3 linked regions of the Hyalangium ruber genome follow. Each later gene encodes a partner of the first gene's protein in a complex. Links are inferred from orthologs where the notes say so. Each region holds a gene or a part of one and is shown in the gene's direction. Other genes may lie near its edges.

The links.
Region 2: the proteins of accD (region 1) and SYV04_RS16035 are in contact, whole or in part, in a solved structure (PDB 8UXZ), measured with the Escherichia coli proteins. The link is inferred for Hyalangium ruber from one-to-one orthologs.
Region 3: the proteins of accD (region 1) and accB are in contact, whole or in part, in a solved structure (PDB 8UXZ), measured with the Escherichia coli proteins. The link is inferred for Hyalangium ruber from one-to-one orthologs.

What each region holds. Positions count from the first base shown.
Region 1 is NZ_JAXIVS010000001.1:517,367-520,156, reverse strand. It holds accD (acetyl-CoA carboxylase, carboxyltransferase subunit beta), read left to right. Parts: upstream 1-866; coding sequence 867-1,715; downstream 1,716-2,790. Other genes in the region: SYV04_RS02130 (bifunctional folylpolyglutamate synthase/dihydrofolate synthase), read left to right, coding at 1,726-2,790; SYV04_RS02140 (3',5'-cyclic-nucleotide phosphodiesterase), read left to right, coding at 64-819; SYV04_RS02145 (Crp/Fnr family transcriptional regulator), read left to right, coding at 1-62.
Region 2 is NZ_JAXIVS010000005.1:99,470-110,353, reverse strand. Bases 1-2,771 are described here. They hold SYV04_RS16035 (acetyl-CoA carboxylase carboxyltransferase subunit alpha), read left to right. Parts: upstream 1-787; coding sequence 788-1,756; downstream 1,757-2,771. Other genes in these bases: SYV04_RS16025 (transglycosylase SLT domain-containing protein), read right to left, coding at 2,475-2,771; cmk ((d)CMP kinase), read left to right, coding at 1,770-2,459; SYV04_RS16040 (hypothetical protein), read right to left, coding at 1-674. Also shown: more of SYV04_RS16025, read right to left, coding at 2,772-4,610; SYV04_RS16020 (hypothetical protein), read left to right, coding at 4,967-5,200; SYV04_RS16015 (CAP domain-containing protein), read right to left, coding at 5,212-6,723; SYV04_RS16010 (DUF721 domain-containing protein), read right to left, coding at 6,723-7,019; SYV04_RS16005 (hypothetical protein), read right to left, coding at 7,118-8,299; SYV04_RS16000 (carboxypeptidase regulatory-like domain-containing protein), read left to right, coding at 8,463-10,884. UniProt on the Escherichia coli protein: Component of the acetyl coenzyme A carboxylase (ACC) complex. First, biotin carboxylase catalyzes the carboxylation of biotin on its carrier protein (BCCP) and then the CO(2) group is transferred by the carboxyltransferase to acetyl-CoA to form malonyl-CoA.
Region 3 is NZ_JAXIVS010000006.1:161,918-172,780, forward strand. Bases 3,199-5,948 are described here. They hold accB (acetyl-CoA carboxylase biotin carboxyl carrier protein), read left to right. Parts: upstream 3,199-4,151; coding sequence 4,152-4,745; downstream 4,746-5,948. Other genes in these bases: SYV04_RS18750 (roadblock/LC7 domain-containing protein), read left to right, coding at 3,199-3,433; efp (elongation factor P), read left to right, coding at 3,539-4,117; accC (acetyl-CoA carboxylase biotin carboxylase subunit), read left to right, coding at 4,789-5,948. In the rest of the region: SYV04_RS18740 (type IV pilus secretin PilQ), read left to right, coding at 1-2,386; SYV04_RS18745 (hypothetical protein), read left to right, coding at 2,417-3,034; more of SYV04_RS18750, read left to right, coding at 3,071-3,198; more of accC, read left to right, coding at 5,949-6,174; SYV04_RS18770 (tetratricopeptide repeat protein), read left to right, coding at 6,353-9,559; SYV04_RS18775 (ExeA family protein), read left to right, coding at 9,578-10,519; SYV04_RS18780 (translocation/assembly module TamB domain-containing protein), read left to right, coding at 10,525-10,863. UniProt on the Escherichia coli protein: This protein is a component of the acetyl coenzyme A carboxylase complex; first, biotin carboxylase catalyzes the carboxylation of the carrier protein and then the transcarboxylase transfers the carboxyl group to form malonyl-CoA.

The sequences.
Region 1 (2,790 bases):
CGGCCCGGCTGCACGATTTCCTCCAGTACCTGGAGATGAAGTGGAAGTTCGGAGACCTCTAGTGTGAAGCTGCACGTCCTCGGCTGTCACGGCGGCGAGCTGCCCTCGTGTCGGACCACATGCTTCCTCGTGGATGACGTGCTCGCGCTCGACGCGGGCGCGCTCACGAGTACCCTCACGCTGGAGCAGCTCTGTAAGGTGGACGACATTCTCGTCGGCCACAGCCACTTCGACCACGTCAAGGACCTGCCCCTGCTGGCCGACCTGGTGATCGGCCGGCGTGACACGCCCGTCACCATTCACGCCTCGCGCGAGTGTGCCCGCTCCCTGCGCGAGTACATGTTCAACAACGCGCTGTGGCCGGACTTCACCCGCATTCCCACCAAGAAGGACCCGGTGCTGCGCATCAAGGCGTTCCGCGCCGGCAGCACCTTCCAGGTGGGCCGCTACACGGTGCAGTCGATCCCCGTCAGCCACCCGGTGGAGTCCTGCGCGTTCATCGTCTCCAACGGCCAGTCCTCCCTGGCCATGAGCGGTGACACGGGCCCCACGGAAAAGCTCTGGAAGGCGCTCAACCAGGCCAAGAACCTCAAGGCGCTGCTGCTGGAGACGAGCTTCCCGAACGCGTTGCAGCAGCTGGCGGACCTGTCTGGGCACCTTACGCCCCGCACGCTCCAGTCGGAGCTGACCAAGTTCGAGCGCAACGGCACGGATGTGCTGCTCTACCACCTCAAGCCGGCCTTCGTGAGCCAGCTCAAGCGCGAGCTGGCTGAACTGCCAGTGAACATCCTGGAGCTGGGCGACACCTTCGAGTTTTGAGGGTAGGGGTTGACGGCCGGGGCGAGCCGGACTAACCCCGCGCCCCCATGGCCTGGTTCTCCAAAAAGCCCCGTATTGCCACCCGTCAGGAGCCCGCCGAGGAGCAGCCTTCTCGCATGCAGGGCCTGTGGGCCAAGTGCGAGAGCTGTGACGAGATCATCTACCGGCAGGAGCTCGAGAAGAACTTGATGGTGTGTCCGCACTGCGACCACCACCTCCCGTGGACGGCGCGCTCGCGCCTCGCGGGCCTGCTGGATCCCGACAGCTTCGAGGAGTTCGACAAGGAGCTGGAGCCGTTGGATCCGCTCGGGTTCTCCGACTCGAAGAAGTACAAGGACCGGCTGAAGTCCACGCGCAAGAACCTGGGCGAGAACGACGCCTTCATCTCCGGTGTGGGCCGGATTGAAGGCCACCAGGTGTCGGTGGGCTGCTTCGTGTTCGAGTTCATGGGCGGCTCCATGGGCTCGGTGGTGGGCGAGAAGGTGACGCGCGTGTTCGAGCGCGCCTACGAGCTGAAGTGCTCGGCCCTGCTGTTCTCGGCCTCGGGCGGCGCCCGCATGCAGGAGGGCATCTTCTCCCTCATGCAGATGGCCAAGACGTCGGCGGCCATCGCCCGCTTCCGCACCGGCAACAAGCCCTACATCTCCGTCATGCTGCACCCCACCACGGGTGGCGTGGCGGCCTCGTTCGCGTGGCTGGGCGACATCATCCTCGCCGAGCCCAAGGCGCTCATCGGCTTCGCGGGCCCGCGCGTGATTGAACAGACCATTCGCCAGAAGCTGCCAGAGGGCTTCCAGCGCTCCGAGTTCCTCCTGGATCACGGGATGATCGACGCCATCGTCCCGCGCAAGGATCTGCGCGCGAAGCTGGGGCAGGTGCTGGGGCTGGTGGGCTAGCGCTCGGGCCATGGCGCCTCCGCGCACGCCGCAAGAGGCGCTGGCCTTCCTCGCTGGGCTGAACCCCTCCGGCATCAAGCTGGGGCTGGAGCGGGTACACGCGACCTTGGAGGCCCTGGGCCACCCGGAGCGCCGCTACCGGGTGCTCCACGTGGCGGGCACCAACGGCAAGGGCAGCACCTGCGCCTTCGCCGCCTCCGCCTTGCGCGCCGCCGGGCACAAGGTGGGCCTCTACACCTCGCCGCACCTGGAGCGCGTCAACGAGCGCTTCCAGGTGGATGGCGCCGACATCTCCGATGAGGTGCTGGGGTGCCGCATCCTCGAGGTGCTGGAGCGCTGCCCGGACGCAGCCTCCGCCTCCGGGATGCTCACGTACTTCGAGTTCGGCACCGTGGTGGCGCTCTGGCACTTCGCCCAGGAGGCCGTGGACGTGGCCGTGCTGGAGACGGGGCTCGGCGGGCGCCTGGACGCCACCAACGCCACCCAGCCGCTCGTTACCGCCATCACCCCCATCTCCTTCGATCATATGGAGTACCTGGGGCACACCCTGGGGGCCATCGCCGGAGAGAAGGCGGGCATCCTCAAGCCGGGCGTGCCGGTGGTGGTCAGCCGCCAGGAGCCGGAGGCCCTCGACGCCATCTCCCGCGTGGCGGGGCAGGTGGGGGCGCCTCTGTTGCTGGAGGGGCGGGACTTCCATGTGGAGCCTGATCCCGAGGGCGGGTTCGTCTACCGAGGGCCGGAGCGGACCTTGAGGGGCCTGTCCCTCTCGCTGCGCGGACCCCACCAGACGCAGAACGCGGCGGTGGCGCTCGCCGTTCTCGGACAGCTCGACCAACGAGGCATGGCCGTGCCTCCCGAGGCCGCCATCTCGGGGTTGGCCACCGCGCGCTGGCCCGGGCGCATGGAGCAACTGGGCGAGCGGCCAGCCGTGCTGCTCGACGGAGCCCACAATCCTGGCGGCGTGGCCGTGCTGCTCGCCTCCCTGGACGCCCTGTACCCGGGCCGCCGCATCCACGCCGTCTTTGGCGTGGTGGCCGACAAGGACCGCGCGCCGATGATGCGCGCGCTCTTCCCG
Region 2 (10,884 bases), on another replicon or contig:
CCTTTGAACGACAATTTCCCGCTGGTGTCATCGCCCGTGATGGTGCCGGTGTCGGGCGCCTGCCCCGGGAAGCTCACCTCTACCTTGCGTCCCTTCACCTTGTAGGTGCCGGTGATCTCCTCCTCCTTCATGGAGCCGTCTTCCTGGGGCGTCTTCTTCCAGCGCACCACCTTGCCGCCGTCCTGGAAGGTCAGCTTGCCGATGGTCCCGTAGACGCCTTGCGAGTGGGCGTACCACCGCACCTTCTTGAGGATCTCCGGTACGTCCGCCGTGCGCGTGGGAGCGCGCCCCAGCAGGCGCTGCCATCCCAGCGTCTCGCGGATGGGCTCCAGGTCCGCGTCCTCCTTGGCCCGCTTCAGCCGCTTCGGGTCCAGCTTCACTGACGCGATGAGGTACTGGAGGATCGTCGAGGGGTAGGCCTCGTACTCGCACACCTTGCCCTGCTTGCGCAGCACGCCCAGCGTGGCCGCCACGTTGTACTGGGCCAGGGCGTGCTTGGGGTCCTTGCCCACCGCCTCCCGGAACTTCTCCAGGGCTTCGGGGTACTTGCCCTCCTGGTAGAGGCGGAACCCCTCCGTGTTGAGCACTTTCGCGGTGGTGGCCGGCGGGGCCGGAGTCTGGGCCAGGGCCAGGGGGGCGAGCAGCAGGGACAGCAGCAGGGCGGTGCGCGGCATGTCTCTCTCCGGACGGTGTAGGCAGCGGCGCCCATTCTACGCAGCGCATCACCGAGGGTGCGAAGTGGCTTGCGCGTTGAAAGCCCCCGGGGGCAGGTGCTAGGTGGGGCGCCATGGCGACCAGTACTGGCTACGCGCTCGACTTCGAACGCCCCCTCATCGAGCTGGAGAAGAAGATCGAGGAGCTCAAGGCCCTCTCCTCCGGTGGCACCGCGGACTTCACCTCCGAGATCGCCAAGCTCGAGAAGAAGGCCAAGAAGCTCCAGACGGAGATCTTCAGCGATCTGTCCCGCTGGCAGGTGGTGCAGCTGTCGCGCCACAGCGCCCGGCCCTACTTCCAGGACTACGTCCACCACCTGTTCACCGACTTCTTCGAGCTGTGTGGGGACCGGCACTTCGGGGAGGATCCGTCGATCGTCGGCGGCTTCGCGCGCTTCGATGGCAAGACGGTGATGCTGCTCGCCCACCAGAAGGGGCGTAGCACCAAGGAGAACATGGCGCGCAACTTCGGCATGCCGCGCCCCGAGGGCTACCGCAAGGCCCGCCGGCTCATGGAGCTGGCCGAGCGCTTCGAGAAGCCCATCCTCACCTTCGTGGACACGCCGGGCGCCTACCCGGGCATCGGCGCCGAGGAGCGCGGCCAGGCCGAGGCCATCGCCGTCAACCTGGAAGTCATGAGCCGGCTGAAGGTGCCCATCATCTCCGCCGTCATCGGCGAGGGCGGCTCCGGCGGCGCGCTGGCCATCGGCGTGGGCAACCGCGTGCTGATGCTCCAGAACAGCGTCTACTCGGTCATCTCGCCCGAGGGCTGCGCCTCCATCCTCTTCCGTGACTCCACCCAGGCGGACAGGGCGGCCGACGCGCTGAAGCTCACCGCCAAGGACCTGCTGGGCATGAAGGTCATCGACGAGGTGGTGCCCGAGCCCGCGGGCGGCGCGCACCGCGACCCCGCCAAGGCGGCCGAGAACCTCGGCAAGGTGCTGCGCAAGCACCTGAGCGAGCTGGCGGAGCTGACGCCCCAGGAGCTGGTCAAGGATCGCTACGAGAAGTTCCGCGCGCTCGGTGTCTTCTCCGGGCGCTGAGGAGAGTGCGCGCGTGAGACCGTTCATCGTCGCCATCGACGGGCCCGCCGGGGCCGGCAAGTCCACCGTGTCCAAGCTGCTGGCGCGGCGGCTGGGCTTTGCCCTGGTGGACACCGGCGCCATCTACCGCTGCGTGGCGCTCATGGCCCGACGCGAGGGCATTGCCTCCGACGACGACGCGAAGCTGGGCGAGCTGCTCTCGCGCATCCACATCCACTTCCAGGTGGTGGGCGAGGACAACCACGTCTTCCTGGACGGGCAGGACGTGTCCTCGGAGATCCGCACGCCGGAGATCTCCATGGGCGCCTCGCAGGTGTCCAGCCGCCCCGTGGTGCGCTCGGGCCTGCTGGCGCTGCAGCGGCGCCTGGCGATGGAGGCGGAGAAGGGCGCCATCCTCGAGGGCCGCGACATCGGCACCGTGGTGTTCCCGGACGCCGACGCCAAGTTCTTCCTGGAGGCCTCGCCCGAGGTGCGCGCCCGGCGCCGCTTCGAGGAGCTGTTCCAGAAGGGCGTGGAGAGCAGCCTGGAGCAGGTGCTCTCGGATCAGACGCAGCGGGACCGGGATGACTCGGCCCGCGCCGTGGCGCCGCTCAAGGCCGCCGAGGACGCGGTGCGGCTGGACTCCAGCTCGCTGCCGCTGTCCGAGGTGGTGCATGAGATGGAGAACGAGATCCAGCGCCGCCTGGCCCGGCGCGGCGCCTGAGCTTCTGGGCAAGCCTCAGAAGTTCACGCCTTCCACCGCCGGAGTGGGCACCGTGAGCGCCAGCGGCGGGCGCTCGGCACCGCCTCCGTAGAAGGAGCGGTAGAGGTACAGGTCCGCGACCACCTGCTTCACGTAGCCGCGCGTCTCCTTGAAGGGGATCTCCTCGACGAAGAGATCCAACGGGAGCGAGCCCTTCTCCTTCGCCCACTTCGTCACCGCCTTGGGGCCCGCGTTGTAGGCGGCGGCCGCCAGCACCGGGTGCGAGAAGCGCTTCATGAGCTGCGACAGGTACCAGGCCCCGTAGCGGATGTTGAGGTCCGGCGCGAAGAGCTCCGCCGGGTTGGGCTTCGGCTCCGCCAGCCGCTCGGCGATCGCCGTGCCCGTGGGAGGGATGATCTGCATCAGCCCGCGCGCGTCCGCCGAGCTCGCCACCTCCGGGCGGAAGGCGCTCTCGCGGCGCATGATGGCCCACACCAGGTGCTTCTCCACCTCGTGGCGCGTGGCCGCCGCCTCCACCGCCGAGGCGAAGGCCTTCGGGTAGAAGGCCGCCAGCGCATCCGGAGCGCGCGCCCCGAAGGCCCGGCCCCACAGGTGCCGCGCGGCCACCGCGTGGGCATAGCCGTACTCACCGAGCTGCAACAGCGCGTGGACGAAGGGCAGGGCCTGCTCCGCGGAGCGGATGCGCGAGGCGCGCGACTCCACCTCCTCGGCCGCGTCCGGGAAGAGCCCCGCCTGGCTGAGCGCCACCGCCAGCTCCAGCTCCGGAGGGCGCGTCACCGTCATCTGCCGAGGCGGCTCCGGGAAGGCCGTTGGCGGCGCGCGGCCCAGCGCGCGCAGGCGCTCGTTGGCCAGCAACGCGTAGAAGGAGGCCGGCGCGGTGCTGATGACCGTCTCGTACGCCTGCGCGGTGACGTCCGCGGCGGTGCCGCCCAGCTCCTGGCTGCGCGCCATCCAATAGCGTGCCTGCGGCACCAGGCTGCTGCGCGGGAAGCTGTCCACCAGCCGGCCCAGCTCCTCGCGCGCCTCGGCGTACTTCTCCAGCCGCAGGAGCGCCAGCGACCGGAACCACATGCCCTCGTCCCGCCGCCGCGAGCGCGGATAGCGCTGCTCGTAGAGCGCGAAGGACTTCACCGCCTCCTCGAAGTTCCCGCCCTGCAAGTCCAGCCAGCCCGCGAAGAAGGCACCCTCATCCCCCGCGGACTCCTTCGGCCACGTCTTGTCCAGGGCGGCGAACAGCTCGCGGGCCCGCGTGTTGTCGTTGGCCCGCAGCGCCCGGCGCGCCATCACCAGCGCCGCGTCGGAGGCCACCGAGGGCGGCCCCTTGCGCGCCTCGGCCAGCGACTTCTCCGCCTCCTCCAGGCGCTTGCTGGAGAACAGCGCCTGGGCACGCACCAGCGCCACCTCCGCCTTGGCGGCCGGCGTCTTCACCAGCTTGCGCGCCTCGGCCAGCTCCAGCTCCGCCAGCGCGCGCTCCGGCTGCCCATCTCCCTGCAGCGCCCGCGCCCGGCGCACGTGCTCGGCCAGCGTCAGCCGCGCCGGCGGCTTGGACGCCTCCAGCTTCGCGAGCGCCTCGTCCGCGTACGGGTGGGTGGCGTAGCGCAGGGCCACGGCGCGCAGGTCGGCGCGGGCTCCCTCGGCGTTGCCGGTGGCGGCGCGGGCCTGGGCCCGCTGGTAGAGCAGCTCCGCGGAGGGCGTCTGGGTCGCGGCCAGCTCCAGCAGCGGAGCGGCCTTGGCGGGCTTGCCAGCCTTCAGCAGCGCCTCACCCAGCCGGGCCCGGGCCCGGGGCGCCAGCGAGGGCGGCGCCTTCTCCAGGGCCCGTGAGAAGGCCTCGGAGGCCCCGTCCGCGTCCCCTGAGTAGAACAGCGCCTGACCCAGGTAGTAGGCGTGGAAGGCCTCCAGCAGCGGAGGCGAGGGGTGGGCCTCGAGCAGCTCCACCGCCTGCCGCGCCTCTCCCTCGGAGAGTGCGAGTGTGGCCGCCAGTAACGCGATGCGTCCAGATTCCGGGCACTTGCGCTCGTGGCAGGCCTTCAAGTCCTGTTGGACGAGCCCCACCGCGTCCGGCCGGTGCAGCCGCACGGCCTCCAGGGACGTCGGCGCCTGAGCCAACGCCACCCCCGAAATCAACCCCACCACCAGGCCACTCCACTTCATCGGTAGTCCCTCGCCGATCGCACCCATGAGGCATTCTAACGCAAGCCCCCACTGGGGCATTCCCTCGGGGCGGGGAGGGGGGGGTGGTTTGACAGCCGCCCCAACACGTCCTAGATCGCGCGCCGAAGCACTCCGGGCGAGTGTTCGCCAGTCAGCACGATGGGGGCGCTCAACCGGGCCAAATGTCATGTAGGTGGGCATGTGACCTCGACCCATTGCGTCACGCAAGGCGCCTCATTAGGTTGCGCCGCTGTTTGACATCCGGCCTTCACACAGGGTGAAGCCGGAGGTCAGGTTGCACTGCTGGTTCAGAAGAGCTCGGGGGGGAAATTGCTTACCTGGGAGGGCTCCGTTCCATGAAGCCGTGTCCGTCCGATCTTCCGCAGACCATCAACCCCGAGGCTGGCCCGAAGCGCGCTGGCGTCGAGACGCACCGCAACCTCAACTGCCACCACTACGACAACTGCCTCGATGAGGCGGTGCGCCGGGGTTGGCAGTCGTTCTCTTGCATGAAGTGCCCGCTGTACCAGAACGTGGCGCCTCCGCAGATGGGCATCGAGGCCTACGCCACCCAGCGCCGCCCCGTCTGAGCGTCTGAGGTTCAGCGCGGCGTGGTGTAGATGACCACCACCCAGTACTTGCCCCGACCGAAGGTCTGAGAGTCTCCGCGGATGATTCCCACGCCCACCTGGGTGTTGCGGGCATCCAGGAGGCTCTTGGACTCGGGCACCGTGGTGGGGTCCTCCGCCACATAGAAGTCCACGGCCGTGGTGGCCACGTCCACCATGGCGCGGAAGACCCGGTCGTGAACGCGGCTGTCGGGCAGGTGCGCCTTGGGCGTGTCCTGCTTGAGGGCCCGGCGCACGTGGTCCATGGCGATCTGCTCGAGCACCTCGCTGCGCTCCAGCGGGGGCAGCTTGCGCTCCGCGCGCTTGGCGTCGAGGGCCTTGTAGGCCTCCACCAGCGGGTCGGCCGTGGCGGCGATGCCCGCGGAGGAGAACACCTCGGTGACGATGGCCTGGGGCCGTCCCTCCACCGTCTGGAAGGCCACGCCGATGCCCACGTGGGTGAACTGGGGCGAGAGCAGGTTCTTCCGGTGGCCAGGGCTGTGCTCGATGCCGAAGTGCGCGGACAGCGGGCCGGGGGCCAGCCCCAGGTTCTCTCCGGCGCTGCGGTAGGCGGGGCCCGCGCCCTCCAGGCGCTTGCGCAGGTCCGAGCCGTCCGGGGCCACGTGGGCGAAGAAGCCCTCGCGGGCCATGCGCTCGCTGTACTTCTGGGCCACGGTGTCCAGCGCCGCGGCCGGGGCCAGCGGGGGGAGCTTGTGGGCCTTGCGCAGGTTGTTGATGCGCGAGAGCAGGGCCTCGCGGGCCTCGGGCACGGTGGTGGGCTCGGAGTCGAAGCCGGGCTCCTGCTCGCCGCGCTCGCGCGGGCCGCCCACGTCCACCAGGAACAGGGCCGCCACCTCGGGCCCCTTGGTGGCGCGGCCAATCACCTCCACGGTGTAGGCGCCGGTTTGGAGGAAGCGCAGCTGCGAGCAGAAGCGCGGGCCGGTCTCGCGCGTGAGGGGCACGCGCTGCACGTTGCCGTCGGGCAGGGTGACGTAGACCTCGGCCGAGCGCAGGGGCGTGGCCAGCTCGCCGCACAGCACCTGGGTGGAGCCGGGGCGCGAGTAGTTGCGCGGGAAGTGGACCAGCTCCGCCTTGCGGTCGGCCATCAGCAACAGCAGCGCGGCGCGCTCGCCCGCGGTGACGACGCCCACGCCGTAGTGGGTGGTCGGCTCGGTGTTGAAGTCCTGGCGCGCCAGGAAGGTGTCGATGGCCTGTGAGTGCTCCCAGGCGCGGATGATGAGGGAGCGAGGGCTGGGGTCGGCGCCGCCCGAGTCGCTCACCGCCAGGGTGAGCGCGTGCAGATCCGGGGCGCCGTTGGGCATCTGCGGCCCGAGCGCCTCGCGGGCCAGCCTCCGGGCAGCCTCGGTGAGGGCCTTGTCCTGCACCGGCGCGCGGCGGCCCACGCGCTCGAACTCGCGCACCACGTGCAGGGCGGCCTGCTTCTCCATGGACTCCGGAGTCAGCGGCGTGGCGGCCACCAGGGCGGTGAGGGCCAGCGCCAGCATCAGCCCCCCAACCGGAACGACAGCGTCTTCACCGTGCCCGCTCCCAGCCTGGCGTTGAGGCGCTCCACCAGGGAGGCCTGCTCCAGCGACAGGGTGCGGGCCCACTCGGCGCTCGCCACGGTGACCACCAGCGTTCCTCCTTGCAGGGTGTAGGGAGAAGAGTGCTTCGCGATCTGCGCGCCTACCGCCGCGGCCCAGACGGGCGCCAGGGCGTGCCCCTTGCCAGACTCCTCGGCGAGTCGGGCCAGCACCCGGGGCATGAGGGCATTGAGGGACTTGGGCAGTTCGCGCGCCATGTGCCCCGAATCATCGACCGGCCCGGCGGGAAAGCCAATGAAGAGCGCGGGGGTCGCACTCCGCGTGACGCGCCCGGTCGCTGGCCGGGCGTTTCGGCTCAATTCTCCGGCGAGGCGGGGTGCTGGACCTGGGCGCGGATGGCGGCGACGAAGGCCTCGCTGGTGGGCGGGAGGCCATCGCCGTGGTTGGAGTGGCTCCAGGAGGGGGTCTCCCACTCGCCGAGGACGGTGCGCAGCGTGCCATCCTCCAGGGCTCCCAGCTCCAGGGTGAAGTAGCGAGCCGGAGCGGGAGCGGCCTGCTTCTTGGCGGGGGAGGTCCAGGCGTGACAGCCCACCAGAATGGCCTCCGCCACGGCGCGCACGGGGGGCAGCTTCAGCACCGCCACCACCGAGTCGTCATCGACGTGGAACTCGACGCCCAGCCCGCTCGAGGCCAGCACCTCCTCCTTGGGGACGTCCTCGCCGACGAGCCCCCAGAGGTGCTCGAGGAACGCCACGGCGCCCTGGTGCAGGGCGCCCAGGAATCGGGCGGGATCCTTCAGGAACAGGTGGGGCACGACCCGGTGCGCAAATTCGTAGTGGTGCCGGCGCGGATGGGGCAGGAGCTGGGGCGCCGAACCGGGAGGGGTACTTGGGCCCGTGAAGGGGCGGGCCTGGCTCAGCGCGGGAGTCACCTTCACGGTGCGCTCCAGGTGGGCCAGGGCGCGCCGGGCCCGGGAGAGCGGGTGCTCCGGGAACCGCTCGTCATAGCGGGCGTCGTCGGAGCGATTGCGCCGCACCGGGCCCCGGTCCGACGGCTCGTAGGGATCCTGGGCCCACTGCTCCTGCATCCAGCGTTGGACCTCCTCCTGGGTGGAGAGCTGGACCTGCGCCATGGCCTCCGCGAAGACGCTGCTGTCCCGAACGCCGGTGGTGCCCTGCTCGGGGCACTGCACCTTGAGCACGTAGCTGCACTCCGCGAAGGGCAGGGTGAGCGTCGCCAGGTAGGTCATGCCCTTGGGCTGCTGCGGGAACTTGAAGACGGTGCGGATGGCGCGCAGGCCCGCCAGGGGGACGGTGTCGACCTCGACGATGCCACCGCCTACCTCGTGCATGCTCTTGCGGTAGGTGGCCCTCAGCCCCGAGAGGTCCTCGAGCGGCACGGGGATGTCGGGGGGCTCGGAGAAGAAGTGAAGCGAGAGCAGATCTCCCGAGGCGTTGAACCAGTAGGCCTCTGACTCCGAGTGCTGCTTGGGAGTCCACCCGGTGAGATCGAGTCGCAGGTCGTCGAGGGAAGGCATGGGCAGCGGACGGTAGTCCATTTGGGGCCGTGCCGGCGCTACCCACGAGGGCAGCCGGGCGGGCGCGGGCCCGGAACGCGCGGCAGCCTGGGCGTGGCGGTCGCGCACCGGTCCTGCTGCCTGTAAGGTCCGGGGGATCGTCTTTGTGAAGAGGGAGTCCGCGATGAACGCACCCACCCGCCTGGTGCTGATGCTGGGGTTGCTCTGCGTGGGGTCGGCGCTCAACGGCTGCTCGGCGGCCGACGAGGATACAACGCCCATCCCCACGCCCCCGGCGAAGGATCCGAACGCGCCGTGTACGGTGGATCAGGACTGCCCGGATCCGTCGCTCTTCTTCTGCAACACGGTGGCCTCGCGGTGCGAGCCCGCCTGCCGCACCCGGGAGGACTGCTCGGCGTTGCGGCGCGGGCCGTATTCGCTCAACGAGTGCGACCGCAATCCGCTGGGCTGCCAGTGCGATACGGGCAAGTGCGTGGCGTCGCTGTGCTGGCGGGACGCGGACTGTGACAAGAAGGTCTGTCGGGATGGCCATTGCGTGGAGAAGGAGTCCATGGCGGCCGCAGCGTCCTGCCGGGTGATACCGGACTTCGTCATCGGCACCCAAGGGACGCGCGTGCGCTTCGATGTGGCGGTGAGCGACGCGGAGGGCGAGCCGGTGGTGCCCGCTGGGGGCATCTCCTGGGCGGCGGCGAGCGAGGCGGTGGTGAGAGAAGGCCTGGGCACGAGCACGAGCGTGATCTTCACGCTGTCGGCGCCGGCAGAGGCCATGGATGCGGTGGAGGTCCGGGTGGGCAACGCCTCCTGCCGCGCGCGCGTCACGGTGCTCCCGGTGGAGGTGGAGGCCGGGCAGGTGCGCGTGGTGGTGACGGATGAGCTCACGGGACGGCCGCTGCCCGGCACGTGGGTGGTGGTGGCCGACGAGGCGGGGAGCGCGACGGGCTCGGGCGTGGCGGACGCGGGCGGAGTGGCGCAGGTACCAGCCTCTGGAGTGGTGAGCGTCACCGCCTTCCACGCGGACTACGGCTACCTCACGCTGGCGCACTACGACACGGCGTCCGGTTCGCGCGATCTGTCGCTGCCGCTGCGGCGCAACCCGCTGGCGGCCTACGGCGGGACGAAGGGCACCTTCACGAACCTGCCCGTCTCGTCGAACCTCCACATGGGCTTTGCCGGCATGTCCTTGCCCGGCCTGGGCCTGGATTTGACGAACGAGCAGATCCTCGGCCCTACCAAGACGGTGCCCCTCAACATGGGAGGCTTCTCGCGGGACCTATCGCTGCCGCAGGGCGCATTCCTGGCGCTGCCCTCGGATTCGACGCCGGGGTCGTACGCCGCGCCGGGCGTGGCGGGGGTGTGCGACGCCAGCCTCGCGGGGGACCTCAACCCCGAGGATGCCCTGCGCGCCGGGGCGTGCGGCACGCGCACCGCGTGGGCGCTGGCGGGAGACGTGCCCCCCACGGAGCTGCCTCCGAGCCTCTTCGGCCCCACGGTGGACATCGGCCAGGTGCTCGCGCAGAGCATTCCCCTGCTGCGGCGCTTCCACTCGTCCGTCGTCCGGGACGTGCAGTTCCGGCTCGTGCCCACGCCCGGGGCCGAGACGGGCGCGCCGGACTTCCAGGACACCGCGCACTACACCGCGCTGGACCATGACTTCCAGCAACTGCCGCTGGGCTTCCAGTTCGCCGTGCGTGTCCCCTCGTTGCCGCGCTACCGGGGCGCCTTCCTGGACGGAGCCTTCGTGCTGGGCGGGGTGGACGTACCGGGGCAGGGCGTGGTTCCGCTAGGGCTGGGCTTCGCGGTGAACGTGGCGCCGGCGGACCCCAACACGGACCTGCAGGCGGGGCTGCCCGCGCCAGGGCTCGTCAGCGTCCGCATGGCTCCCGCGCACCACGGGCTGGAGGGCTACCCCTACCGGCTGCTCGTCTTCGCCAATGCCAACACGAGCCTCAATGACGCCTCGGCGGGCGCGGCGAGCAGCGTGCTGGTGGAGCCCCTCCCCAGCCTGCTCTTCGATCCCAAGGGCGCGACGCCCCTCTCGGTCGCGGGCAGCTTCCTCCCGGTCCCCGAGGGGGCCCGCTACAACTTCGACTCCGCTCCGAACGGGGGTTTGGCGGGCCGGCAGTTCCGCTTCGTCAGCGATCCGGGGCTGAGCGGAGTCTCCGTGCTGCGCGTCGTCCTCACCAACCGGGTGGGGCGCCGCTGGACGGTGCTGCTGGATCCGGCGCACGCCACCACCGGCTTCCGCCTGCCCGTGCCGCCCGCGCCCTTCGAGGACCGCACCTACTCCGGAGATGTCACCGGCTCACGCTCGCAGTTGCTCGTGCAGGCGATCTCCGCGCGCGCGGAGGACGGCGGTCGGTTGGGCCCGGTGGCCCTGGTGGAGTCGAATGACCTCCACCTCGGGCGGTTGAGCGACTTCATCCGCGCTGCCTCCTTGCTCGATTACCGCCGCCCCGAGGTGTCGTGGCTCGTCCCCGAGGGGGACGGGCTGAGCGTGCCCCGCGAGTCCACCGTGCGCGTGCGGACCACCAGCTTCCGGATCGGCAGCGGGCCCACGGACGACGGGTACGTGCAGCTCTCCTTCA
Region 3 (10,863 bases), on another replicon or contig:
CAACCGGGTGATCATCTCGGTGGACGGCGGGGCGGCCAAGGTCGAGACGGCCCAGCTCGAGGCGAGCAAGCCCGAGGCCCGTCCCGAGCCCAAGGCCGCCGAGGCCGTCGCCCAGGCGCCCGTCACGGCTCCCGCGGCTCCGGTCACCCCGGCGCCGGTGGTGGCCCGCTCCGCGGCGCCCCAGGTGGCCCCGGTGGTGGTCGAGGCGGGTGAGCCCCAGGCGGCTCCCGCTCAGGCCGCGCTGCCGGAGAACGTGGTGGCCGCCGAGGCGGATGAGCGCGAGGTGACCAACCCCGCCCACCGCATCACCGCCATTACCTACGCCAAGGACACGCTGGCCATCCGCACCGATGGCGAGATCGCCCGCTACGAGGTGCTCGAGCTGGCGGATCCGCCGCGCCTGGCGCTGGATGTGTACGGCGTGGACCTGGATGCGCGTACCCCGCGCGTGAATGGCAAGACGCTCAAGGGCGTTCGCGCCGGTGAGCACGCCGACAAGGTTCGGCTGGTGCTCGACGTTCCGGCCGGCATGCCCGCCTACCGCGTGGACCGCGCGGCTCGGGGCCTGGAAGTAGTGCTCGGCGCCGCGGTGGCTCGCAAGGCTCCGCCCGCTCCCGCGCCTCAGGAGGCCATCGCCGAGGTCGCTCCGCTGCGCCCGGCGCCCATGGCCGCCGAGTCGGCCCAGGCCTCGGTGGTGGACGTGAAGGACCTGTCCTTCGTCGAGAGCGACGATGGCGGCCGCGTGCAGATCAAGCTGTCGGGCCCGGCCACCTGGAAGGTGGACCGCCCGGATCCGCGCAGCGCGGTGCTGACGCTGGAGAACGCGAAGCTGCCCCGCAAGCTGGAGCGCAGCCTGGACACCAGCGCGCTGGAGACGCCGGTGAAGATGATCAGCGCCTTCTCGGTGCCGGGTGAGGGCCAGCGCGTTCGCGTGGTGGTCGCCGCCGACGGGGCCATCGAGGAGACGGTGACGCAGCACTCGGGCTCCATGAGCTGGAACCTGTCGGTGCAGGGCGTGAAGACGGAGCAGGTCGCCGTCACCCAGCGCACCGCCGGCTTCACCGCCGAGGAGTCCACCTACGCCGCCGAGGGCGCGCCGAAGCAGGCCCGCTACCGTGGCAAGCGCGTGTCCTTCGAGTTCAAGGACATCGACATCCAGAACCTGCTGCGCGTCATCGCGGAGATCTCCAAGAAGAACATCGTCGTGGCCGATGACGTGAGCGGCAAGGTGACGATCCGCCTGCGCAACGTGCCCTGGGACCAGGCGCTGGACCTCATCCTGCGCACCAAGAGCCTGGGCAAGGAGGAGGTGGGCAACATCGTCCGCATCGCTCCGCTCAAGACGCTCGAGGAGGAGGCGCGGCTGCGCCAGGAGACCCTCAAGGCCAAGCAGCAGCAGGCCGACCTGCTCGTGAACCTCATCCCCGTGAACTACGCGGTGGCCGCCGACATGCAGGCGCGCGTGAAGGACATCCTGTCCGAGCGCGGCTCGGTCTCGGTGGATGCGCGCACCAACGTGCTCATCGTGAAGGACGTGCGTGCCAACATCGAGAAGGCGCGGGCGCTGGTTCGCAACCTCGACACGCAGACGCCGCAGGTGCTCATCGAGAGCCGCATCGTCGAGGCGAACACCGCCTTCAGCCGCTCGCTGGGTGTGCAGTGGGGTGGTCAGGGCCAGCTGGCGGCCGCCACCGGTAACACCACCGGCCTCATCTTCCCCAACTCGGTCAACGTCTTCGGTTCGGCGCCCGGTGAGTCGCCGGGTCTGCAGACCCCCAACTACGCCGTCAACCTGCCGGCGCCTACCAGCCAGGGTATCGGTGGTGCGCTCACCTTCGCCTTCGGTTCGGCCGGTGGCGCGCTGGGCCTCAACCTGCGCCTGTCCGCCGCGGAGAACGAGGGCTACGTGAAGACCATCTCCGCGCCCAAGGTGACGACGCTGGACAACAACACCGCTCGCATCAGCCAGGGTGTGTCCATCCCGTTCAGCCAGACGTCGGCCCAGGGTACCAACACCCTCTTCGTCGAGGCGCGCCTGTCCCTGGAAGTCACGCCGCACATCACCCAGGACGGCAGCATCCTGATGAGCATCAACGCCGCCAACAACCAGCCTGACCCGGCCAACACCGGCGCCAACGGCCAGCCGGCCATCCAGCGCAAGGAGGCCAACACGCAGGTGCTCGTGAAGGACGGCGACACCACGGTCATCGGCGGTATCTACGTGCGCCGTGGCAGCACCGCCACCGCCGCCATCCCGTTCCTGTCGAAGATCCCCGTGCTGGGCTTCCTCTTCAAGCAGACGACGGAGCGTGACGACCGGCAGGAACTGCTCATCTTCATCACGCCGCGCATCCTCAACCGGCAGACCATCGCGCAGTCCCTGTAGCCAGGGACGTGTCAGATACGGAGTCCACTTATGAAGCGACTGATGCTCATCGCGGCGCTGGCCGCCAGCGCCTCCGCGTGTGTCGAAGGGAACAGACCGGTTCAGCTCCTGGAGGCCAGGCCCCTGGACCCCACCAGCGACTGTGAGCCGGGCGGGCCGGTGCTCAACGGCCGGCTGAACTTCGACATCAGCCAGCAGTACCGGATGGCCTTCACCCTCGCCTCGCCGCTCGGGGACACCTCCGGTGCCAGCCTCGACTTCTACGGCGAGGAGATCATCCTCAGCTACGAGGCGCGCAACCCCTCGGTGTCGCTCAAGGAAGAGCGTCGGCCCATCTACCTCGTGGTGCAGGGCGCGGATGACGACAGCACCGTGGAGGTCAACCTGATCGGCGATGAGGCCCGCCCGCGGCTGGAGACCTCGGTGCCGTCGTCGCCGGAGGCCATGACGCTGCTGGTGTCGATGAAGATCGCCGGCAAGCTCTCCTCGGGGGCCTCGGTGGAGACCAACGAGGTGAAGTTCCCCATTGTCATCTCCCGCGAGGGCAACCCCTGCGCGGCCGGAGAGGTGCCCACCCTGGGCGAGGGCAACGCGGCCTGCTTCAACCCGGGTCAGGACGGTCAGGCGTTCACCTGCCAGACGCCTTGACGGGCTGACGGTCTTCTCCTATCAGCGCTCGTCGCCATGTCCTTCCGCGCACACTTGGAGTCGGTGGTCAGTCAAGTCGACGGAGCCCTCGCGTGTAGCGTGATGGGCTTCGACGGCATCTCCGTGGAGACCTACCAGAAGGACGAGGCCACGGACCTCGAGCTCAACGGGGCCTGGGTGGAGTACGCCAACCTGCTCACCCAGTTGAAGAACGCCGCCGACGTGTTGAAGACGGGGGCGGTGACGGAGTTGAGCGTCAACAGCGACAAGGTGTTGACCATCATCCGACTGGTATCGCCCGAGTACTTCCTCGTACTGGCGATGCGGGCGGAGGGTAACTACGGCAAGGGCCGATACGTGCTGCGGGTCACCGCGCCGAAGGTCCGCGCCGAGTTGTAGGGCAGGCGAGCAGACGGAGCGCCTGCCTCCGCTTTCCCCCTTCCAAAGGGAAAGGCCATCGGCTAGACACCCCGGACTTTTTCAGCAGTCCGAAGGAGCTGTTCCATGGCCGGTGTCATTGATACCTCCGATTTCCGCAAGGGACTCAAGATCGAGATCGACGGCGAGCCGTTCGAGATCGTCGAGTTCCAGCACGTCAAGCCGGGCAAGGGTTCCGCGTTCGTGCGCACGACGATCCGCAGCCTGCTCACGGGCCGCGTGCTCCAGCCCACGCTGAAGTCGGGCGAGAAGGTCGGCAAGCCGGACATCGAGGACAAGGAGATGCAGTACCTCTATGTCCAGGGCGAGGACTTCTACTTCATGGACACTCGCAACTACGAGCAGACCTTCCTCAGCGAGAAGGTGCTCGGCGAGGGCAAGAACTTCCTGAAGGAGAACATCAACGTCTCGGTGCTCTTCTACAACGGGAAGGCCATCGGCGTGACGCTGCCCAACTCGGTGGACCTCAAGGTCACCAAGTGCGATCCGGGCGTGCGTGGCGATACGGTGTCCGGCGCGCTGAAGCCCGCGACGCTGGAGACGGGTTACACGTGCAACGTTCCGCTCTTCATCAACGAGGGCGACGTGTTGAAGATCGACACGCGTGACGGCAAGTACCTCACGCGCGTGGCGACCGCGGGCTAGACCGGGGCTGAAGCTCCGGCCGGAGAGGGGACGCATGGCGACGAAGCGCAAGGCAACCCGGACCGAAAGCGAGCCCACGCCAGCTGGCGGCGGACGCGACCCAGGGGCAACCTCCCTGGACGTGGATGCGCTGCGGCAGATCGTGGAGATGCTCGAGGCGTCGGATGTGACGCGGCTGGTGTGGCAGCGAGGCGATGAGCGGCTCTACATCCGCCGCGGCCATGGCCCGGCGCCCACCATTGTCCACGCGGCGCCGGTGAGCCCGTCGGTGAGCCCGGTACCCATGCAGACGGTGGAGTATGCGGCGCCCGCGCGCGCTTCGGCGCCCGCGCCGGCGGCTGCCGCGCCCGCCGCTGCTGCCGCTCCCGCGAAGGCGGCGGAGAAGCCTGGCCAGCTCATCACCAGCCCGTTCGTGGGGACGTTCTACCGGACGCCCGCCCCGGACCAGCCTGCCTTCGTCGAGGTGGGCGCGGTGGTGAAGAAGGGCCAGGTGCTCTGCATCATCGAGGCCATGAAGCTGATGAACGAGATCGAGGCCGAGCTGGCGGGACGGGTGGCCGAGATCCTGGTGGAGAACGGGCAGCCGGTGGAGTTCGGCCAGGCGCTCTTCCGCATCGAGCCGGCGTAGCGCGTGCGGGCCGGCCGCGCGCCGGCCTCCAAGGAGGCAGGGCGTGTTCAAGAAGGTGCTGATCGCCAACCGTGGGGAGATTGCCCTGCGGGTCATTCGCGCCTGTCGGGAGCTGGGCATCGCCACGGTGGCGGTTCACTCCACGGCGGACGCCAATGCGTTGCACGTGCGCTTCGCGGACGAGTCGGTGTGTATTGGCCCGCCGCCGTCCAAGGAGAGCTACCTCAACATCCCTCAGCTGCTGTCTGCGGCGGAGATTACCCGGGCGGACGCCATCCACCCCGGCTACGGCTTCTTGTCGGAGAACGCCGAGTTCGCCGAGGTATGTGAGAACTGCAAGATCCGCTTCATTGGTCCGCGGCCGGAGATGCTGCGGCTGATGGGCAACAAGATCCGCGCCAAGCAGGCGGCTCGCGAGGCGGGCATGCCGCTGCTGCCGGGCAGCGCCGGCGTGGTGAAGGATCCGAAGGAGGCGGAGGCGATCGCCCGGGAGATCGGCTTCCCGGTCATCCTCAAGGCCGCGGCGGGTGGCGGCGGCAAGGGGATGAAGATCGTCCGTGATCCGAACGCGCTGGCGCAGGCGTTCTCCACGGCCGCGGCGGAGGCGGTGGCCAGCTTCAACAACGGCGATCTCTACATCGAGCGGTACGTGGAGAAGCCGCGCCACATCGAGATCCAGATCGCCGCGGACGAGCACGGCAACATCATCCACCTGGGCGAGCGCGAGTGCTCGGTGCAGCGGCGCCACCAGAAGCTCATCGAGGAGAGCCCCTCGCCGGCGCTCACCCCGGAGCTGCGCGAGACGATGGGGCGCGTGTCCGTCGAGGCGATGCGCAAGCTGCGCTACAACAACGTGGGCACCATCGAGTACCTGCTGGATGAGCACGGGCAGTTCTACTTCATGGAGATGAACACCCGCATCCAGGTGGAGCACCCGGTGACGGAGCTCGTCACGGGCGTGGACCTGGTGCGCGAGCAGATCCGCATGGCCTACGGCCACCCCCTGCGCTTCAAGCAGGAGGACGTCCAGATGCGCGGGGCGGCCATCGAGTGCCGCGTCAACGCCGAGGATCCCGTCACCTTCGCGCCCTGGCCGGGAAAGATTACCGGCTACAGCGTGCCGGGTGGCTACGGGGTGCGTGTGGACTCCGCTGCGTATGAGAACTACACGGTGCTCCCGCACTACGACAGCCTGCTGGCCAAGCTGATCGTCCATGCGGAGGACCGGGAGACCGCCATCCGCCGGATGCAGCGGGCACTCGGGGAGTACGTGGTGGAGGGGATTCGCACCAACATTCCCTTCCATCGGGCCGCACTGGCGGAGGAATCCTTCCGGGAAGGCAATTACGACACCCGGTTCGTCGAAAGACTGCTTGCCAGTGAAACGGGCACGCACCGGCTGAAGAAAGCCATCGAAGAGACGCCGTAGCGCTCGCCTGCCTGGTGAGCCTTCGCGCAACCCCCTGATCCGCCTCGGTTGGGGGTCCGGCGATTTCTTGACCCGCGAACGAAGATTCCGATAGCCTCGGGCTTCTCTCGCCGTCTCCCTGAGGACGCAGGAACCCCAAGAAGTTCCGAGGGGTTAGCCCGGCCGGAAGCCCTGCTCGATGGACAAGAACAAGATCATCGAAGCTGCCGCGAAGCTCGTCGCGAAGGGCCAATACGACAAGGCCATCAAGGAGTACCAGAAGGTCCTCGAGTCGGACGCGAAGGACGTTCGTGTCCTCCAGAAGATGGGGGAGCTGTACCAGAAGAAGAACGACAACCCCCAGGCGGCGCACTACTTCACCAAGGTTGCCGAGAGCTACTCCTCCGACGGCTTCTTCCTGAAGGCCGTCGCGCTCTACAAGCAGGTCCTCAAGCTCAACCCCAACCTGCTGGAAGTGAACCTGAAGCTGGCGGAACTCCACCAGCAGCTCGGACTGATGTCCGAGGCGATGGCCTACTTCCAGATCGTCGCCAACCACTACGACAAGGCTGGCGACACCAAGGCTTCGCTCGACACGCTCAAGCGGATGGTCGACCTCGACCCCGAGAACGTGGCGTCGAAGATGAAGCTGGCCGAGCTGTACGCGCGCGAGAACATGACGAAGGAGGCGGTGCAGGAGTTCAAGCGCGCCGCCGAGTACCTCAAGCGCAACAGCCGCACGGACGACTACGCACGCGTCATCGAGCGCCTGTCCACGCTGGAGCCGGACAACATCGCGCTGGCCAAGGAAGTGGCGGCCAGCTACCTGGCCAAGGCCGACTGGAAGCGCGCGCTGGCCAAGCTCCAGCTCGCCTTCAAGGCCGATGGCCGCGACGTCGAGACGCTCAACCTGCTCGCCCAGGCGTTCCAGGGGCTGGGGCAGACCTCGAAGACGGTCTCCGTCTACAAGGAGCTGGCCAAGGTCTACCAGGACACGGGTCGTGGTCAGGAGGCCAACGGCGTCTGGGAGAAGATCGCGGCGATTGATCCGCAGGACGCGGAGCTGCTCGCGCGCAATGCGGCCCCCGCGCCCTCGGCGCCCGCGCGTGCTCCGGCGCCCGCAGCCCCCGCCCGGGCGCCCGCGCGTGCTCCAGCCCCGGCGCCTGCTCCGGCCCCCGCGCCCGCGCCGGCCCCCGTGGCCCGTCCGGCGCCAGCCCCTGCGCCCGCTCCGGCTCCTGCGCCCGCTCCGGCCCCCGCACCCGCGCCTGCTCCTCGGGCCGCGCCTCGCTCCTCGCCCACGTCCATCCCCACGCCGGTGATGACGGGGGGAAGCACGGCGCCGGCCACGCTCGCGGGCGTGTTGACGCGCGACCAGCTCTCCAAGCTGCTCACGGAGACGGACGTCTACGTCAAGTACGGCCTCCACGACAAAGCGCTCGAGCACCTGCGGAAGATCTTCACGGTCGACCCCGAGAACCTCGACGCGCACGAGCGGGCCTACAACATCTACGTCGCCGCCGGGAACACCGCGCAGGCCTCCGAGCAGTTGCTCAACGTGCTGCGGCTCTGCACGCGCCGCGCGGACGTGCCGCGTGCCCAGCCGTATCTGGCCACCATCCTCCAGGAGAACCCCAACCACCCCGAGGTGCCTGCCTTCCTCGCCGTGCTGCGTACTGAGCAGACGGGGGCGCAGGTCGCCGCGCCGGTCGAGTCGCTGGGCGAGGACGCCATCCTGGTGGAGTCCAACGACGAGGAGATCGTCGTCGCCGAGCCGCCGGATGACGCGCTCGCGCAGCCGCCGGGAGACGAGCTGGCGCTGGCCACCCTCAGCGGGTCGGACTCCGACGAGATCGTCGATGACGGCCACGACGAGGCGGTCATCAGCGACGAGGCGCTCGTCGGCGAGAGCATCGTCTCCGACGAGAGCGATTACTACGGCTCCGAGGACAGCACCTCGGTGTCCATGTCGGCCGATGAGTCGCTGGCCGACGAGGGCCTGGTCGTCGGCGACGACACGACCTCCACGAACCTGGTGGACGAGCCGCTGGCGGAGGACGAGGCCTCGTTCGCTGACGTCGAGGCGCCGTCCGCCGAGTACGTGGTGGACGAGCCCATCGTCACTGGTGGGGATGAGCCCATCGTCACCGGCGACGATGAGTCGTTCGGCGAGGAGGCTGGTATCTCGCTCGGGGACGACGAGCCGCCTCCCACGCGGCCGGCGATGCCCTCGGCGCAGCTGCTCCAGCGCACCACGGAGACGACGGGCTCTCGGGACGCGCTGGGCGACGACGACGAGATGCCCACGCGGGTCTCGATGCGCCCGCTGGAGTCCGAGTCGTTCGAGAGCGAGCCCGAGGTGACGTCGGCCGGCATGCCGGCCTACTCAGGCGAAGACGAGGTGGAGGAGCACACCACCGTCGTCGGTGCCGTGCTGGGCGTGGAGGCCTCCGCCGACGAGTCGTTCGGACAGGACTACGCGGAGCCCGGTGCCGAGGCGCAGGGCGAGCCCACCGCGGAGTCGGCCACTGGGGAAGAGGAGGAGGAGCCCGCGTCGGAGGAGTGCGACGAGGCCAGCTTCTTCCTCGATCAGGGGCTGTACGACGAGGCGCGAGAGATCCTCGAGACGGTGCTGATCGCCTTCCCGAACCACCGGCGCGCCGGCGAGATGATGGCGCAGCTGGAGGCGGCCCAGGCTGGCGGCGCGTCGACGACGGAGGAGACCGAGACGGCCGAGCCGGTGTCGGTGCCCTCCGTGGAGCCCATGGTGGAGGCCTCGGGCGAGCGCGACGCGTTCGACCTGGCGGCGGAGCTGGCCGGAGAGATCGACGGGCTGGGTGACGACTCGCCGGCCCCGGCGGCCTCGGAGGATGACTTCCAGTACTCGGTCGAGGAGGTCTTCGCCGAGTTCAAGAAGGGCCTGGAGAAGGTCGTCAAGCCCGAGGACGTGGACACGCACTACGACCTGGGCATCGCCTACAAGGAGATGGGCCTGTCCGACGACGCGCTGGGCGAGTTCGCCGTGGCCCGCAAGGGCTGCGTGGGCAAGCCGCGCGAGCTGGACTGCATCACCATGATTGGCATGCTGCACGGCATGCGTGGCGAGCACGCGGAGGCTGTCAACGCCTTCCGCGAGGGGCTCACCAGCCCGGTCGCCACGGGCGAGGCGGCCAAGGCGCTGGGCTTCGAGCTGGCGCTGGCCTACGAGGCCCTGGGCGAGGCCGGCAAGGCGCTCTACCACTACCAGCGCGTCGCCAAGCTGGACCCGAAGTACCGTGACGTCTCTTCCCAGGTGTCGCGGCTGTCGGCTGTTACAGTACCCGAGGATGACCCCATCACCCCGGCGGCGGTTCCCCCTCCTGCAGCCGCGGCAGGCGCGCCGAAAGCGCGCAAGGTAGGCTACGTGTAGTCCACGTCCGGCGAGCCCATGACGACCTACCTCGACTTCTACGAGCTCACCGCAGAGCCCTTCTCCAACGCCCCGGTCAGCCGGTTCTATTACAACTCCACCCAGCACTCGCAGGCCCTCACCCGGCTGATGCACGCCGTGAGCTACATGAAGGGCCTGTCCATCCTGGTGGGGGACATCGGCGCGGGGAAGACGACGCTGGCTCGGCGCATGCTCGACTCGCTACCCGAGGCTGAGTACGAGGCCGCGCTGCTGGTCATCATCCACTCGGGCATCACCGCCAACTGGCTCTTGCGCCGCATCGCCCTGCAGCTGGGCGTGGAGAACCCGGCCCAGGAGAAGCTGGCGCTCCTGTCCCAGCTCTACCAGCGCCTGCTGCAGATCTACGAGTCCGGCAAGAAGGCCGTCGTCCTCATCGACGAGGCCCAGATGCTGGAGACGCGCGAGCTGATGGAGGAGTTCCGGGGCCTGCTGAACCTCGAGGTCCCCGAGCGCAAGCTCATCTCCTTCGTCTTCTTCGGCCTGCCGGAGATCGAGAAGAACCTCAAGCTGGACCCGCCGCTCGCCCAGCGCGTGGCCTTCCGGTACAAGCTGGAGCCGTTCACCGCCGAATCCACCGAGGCCTACGTCAAGCACCGCCTCCGGCTGGCTGGCTCGCCCCGGGTGCCCTTCACCCCCGAGGCGCTGCTGGCCATCCACAAGGCCTCGGGCGGCACTCCGCGCGTCATCAACACCTTGTGCGACAACGCCCTCTTCGAGGGCTTCCTGGCGCGCCAGGAGTCCATCGATGAGGCCCTGGTTCGTCGGGTAGCCGACAACCTGGGCCTGGTGGGCTCGGCGCTGCCGGAGAGCGCGGGCGCGGCCAGCAAGCCGGCCTCCACGCCCGCCAGCCGGGCAGCCGGCTCGAAGGTCGATCTCGCGGAGATCGACCGCTATCTCGAGGGTCTCGGTAAGCTGTAGCCGCTTTGGCCTCCCAGAACCGTCAGGGCGCGCGTCGGGCGCTGCTCGTGGTCGTCCTCCTGCTCGTGGGGGCGGTCATGGGGCTTCGTACGCGCGTGGCCTGGGACACCGCGTGTACGGTGGCGCGGAGGCAACTGCCGGAGGTGCTCGGGCTGGACGTGGGCATCGGCCAGTGTGAGCTGGATCCGCTGGGCCAGAAGGTCGTCATCCGCGGCCTGTCCCTCTTCGCTCCCGGCACGGACACGCCGCTGTTCGCCGCGGATCTCGCCGAGGTGCAGCTCGGCCTCTCCAGCCCCTTCTCGGGCAAGCTGGCCCTGGACCTGGTGAAGGTGCAGCGGCCTCGC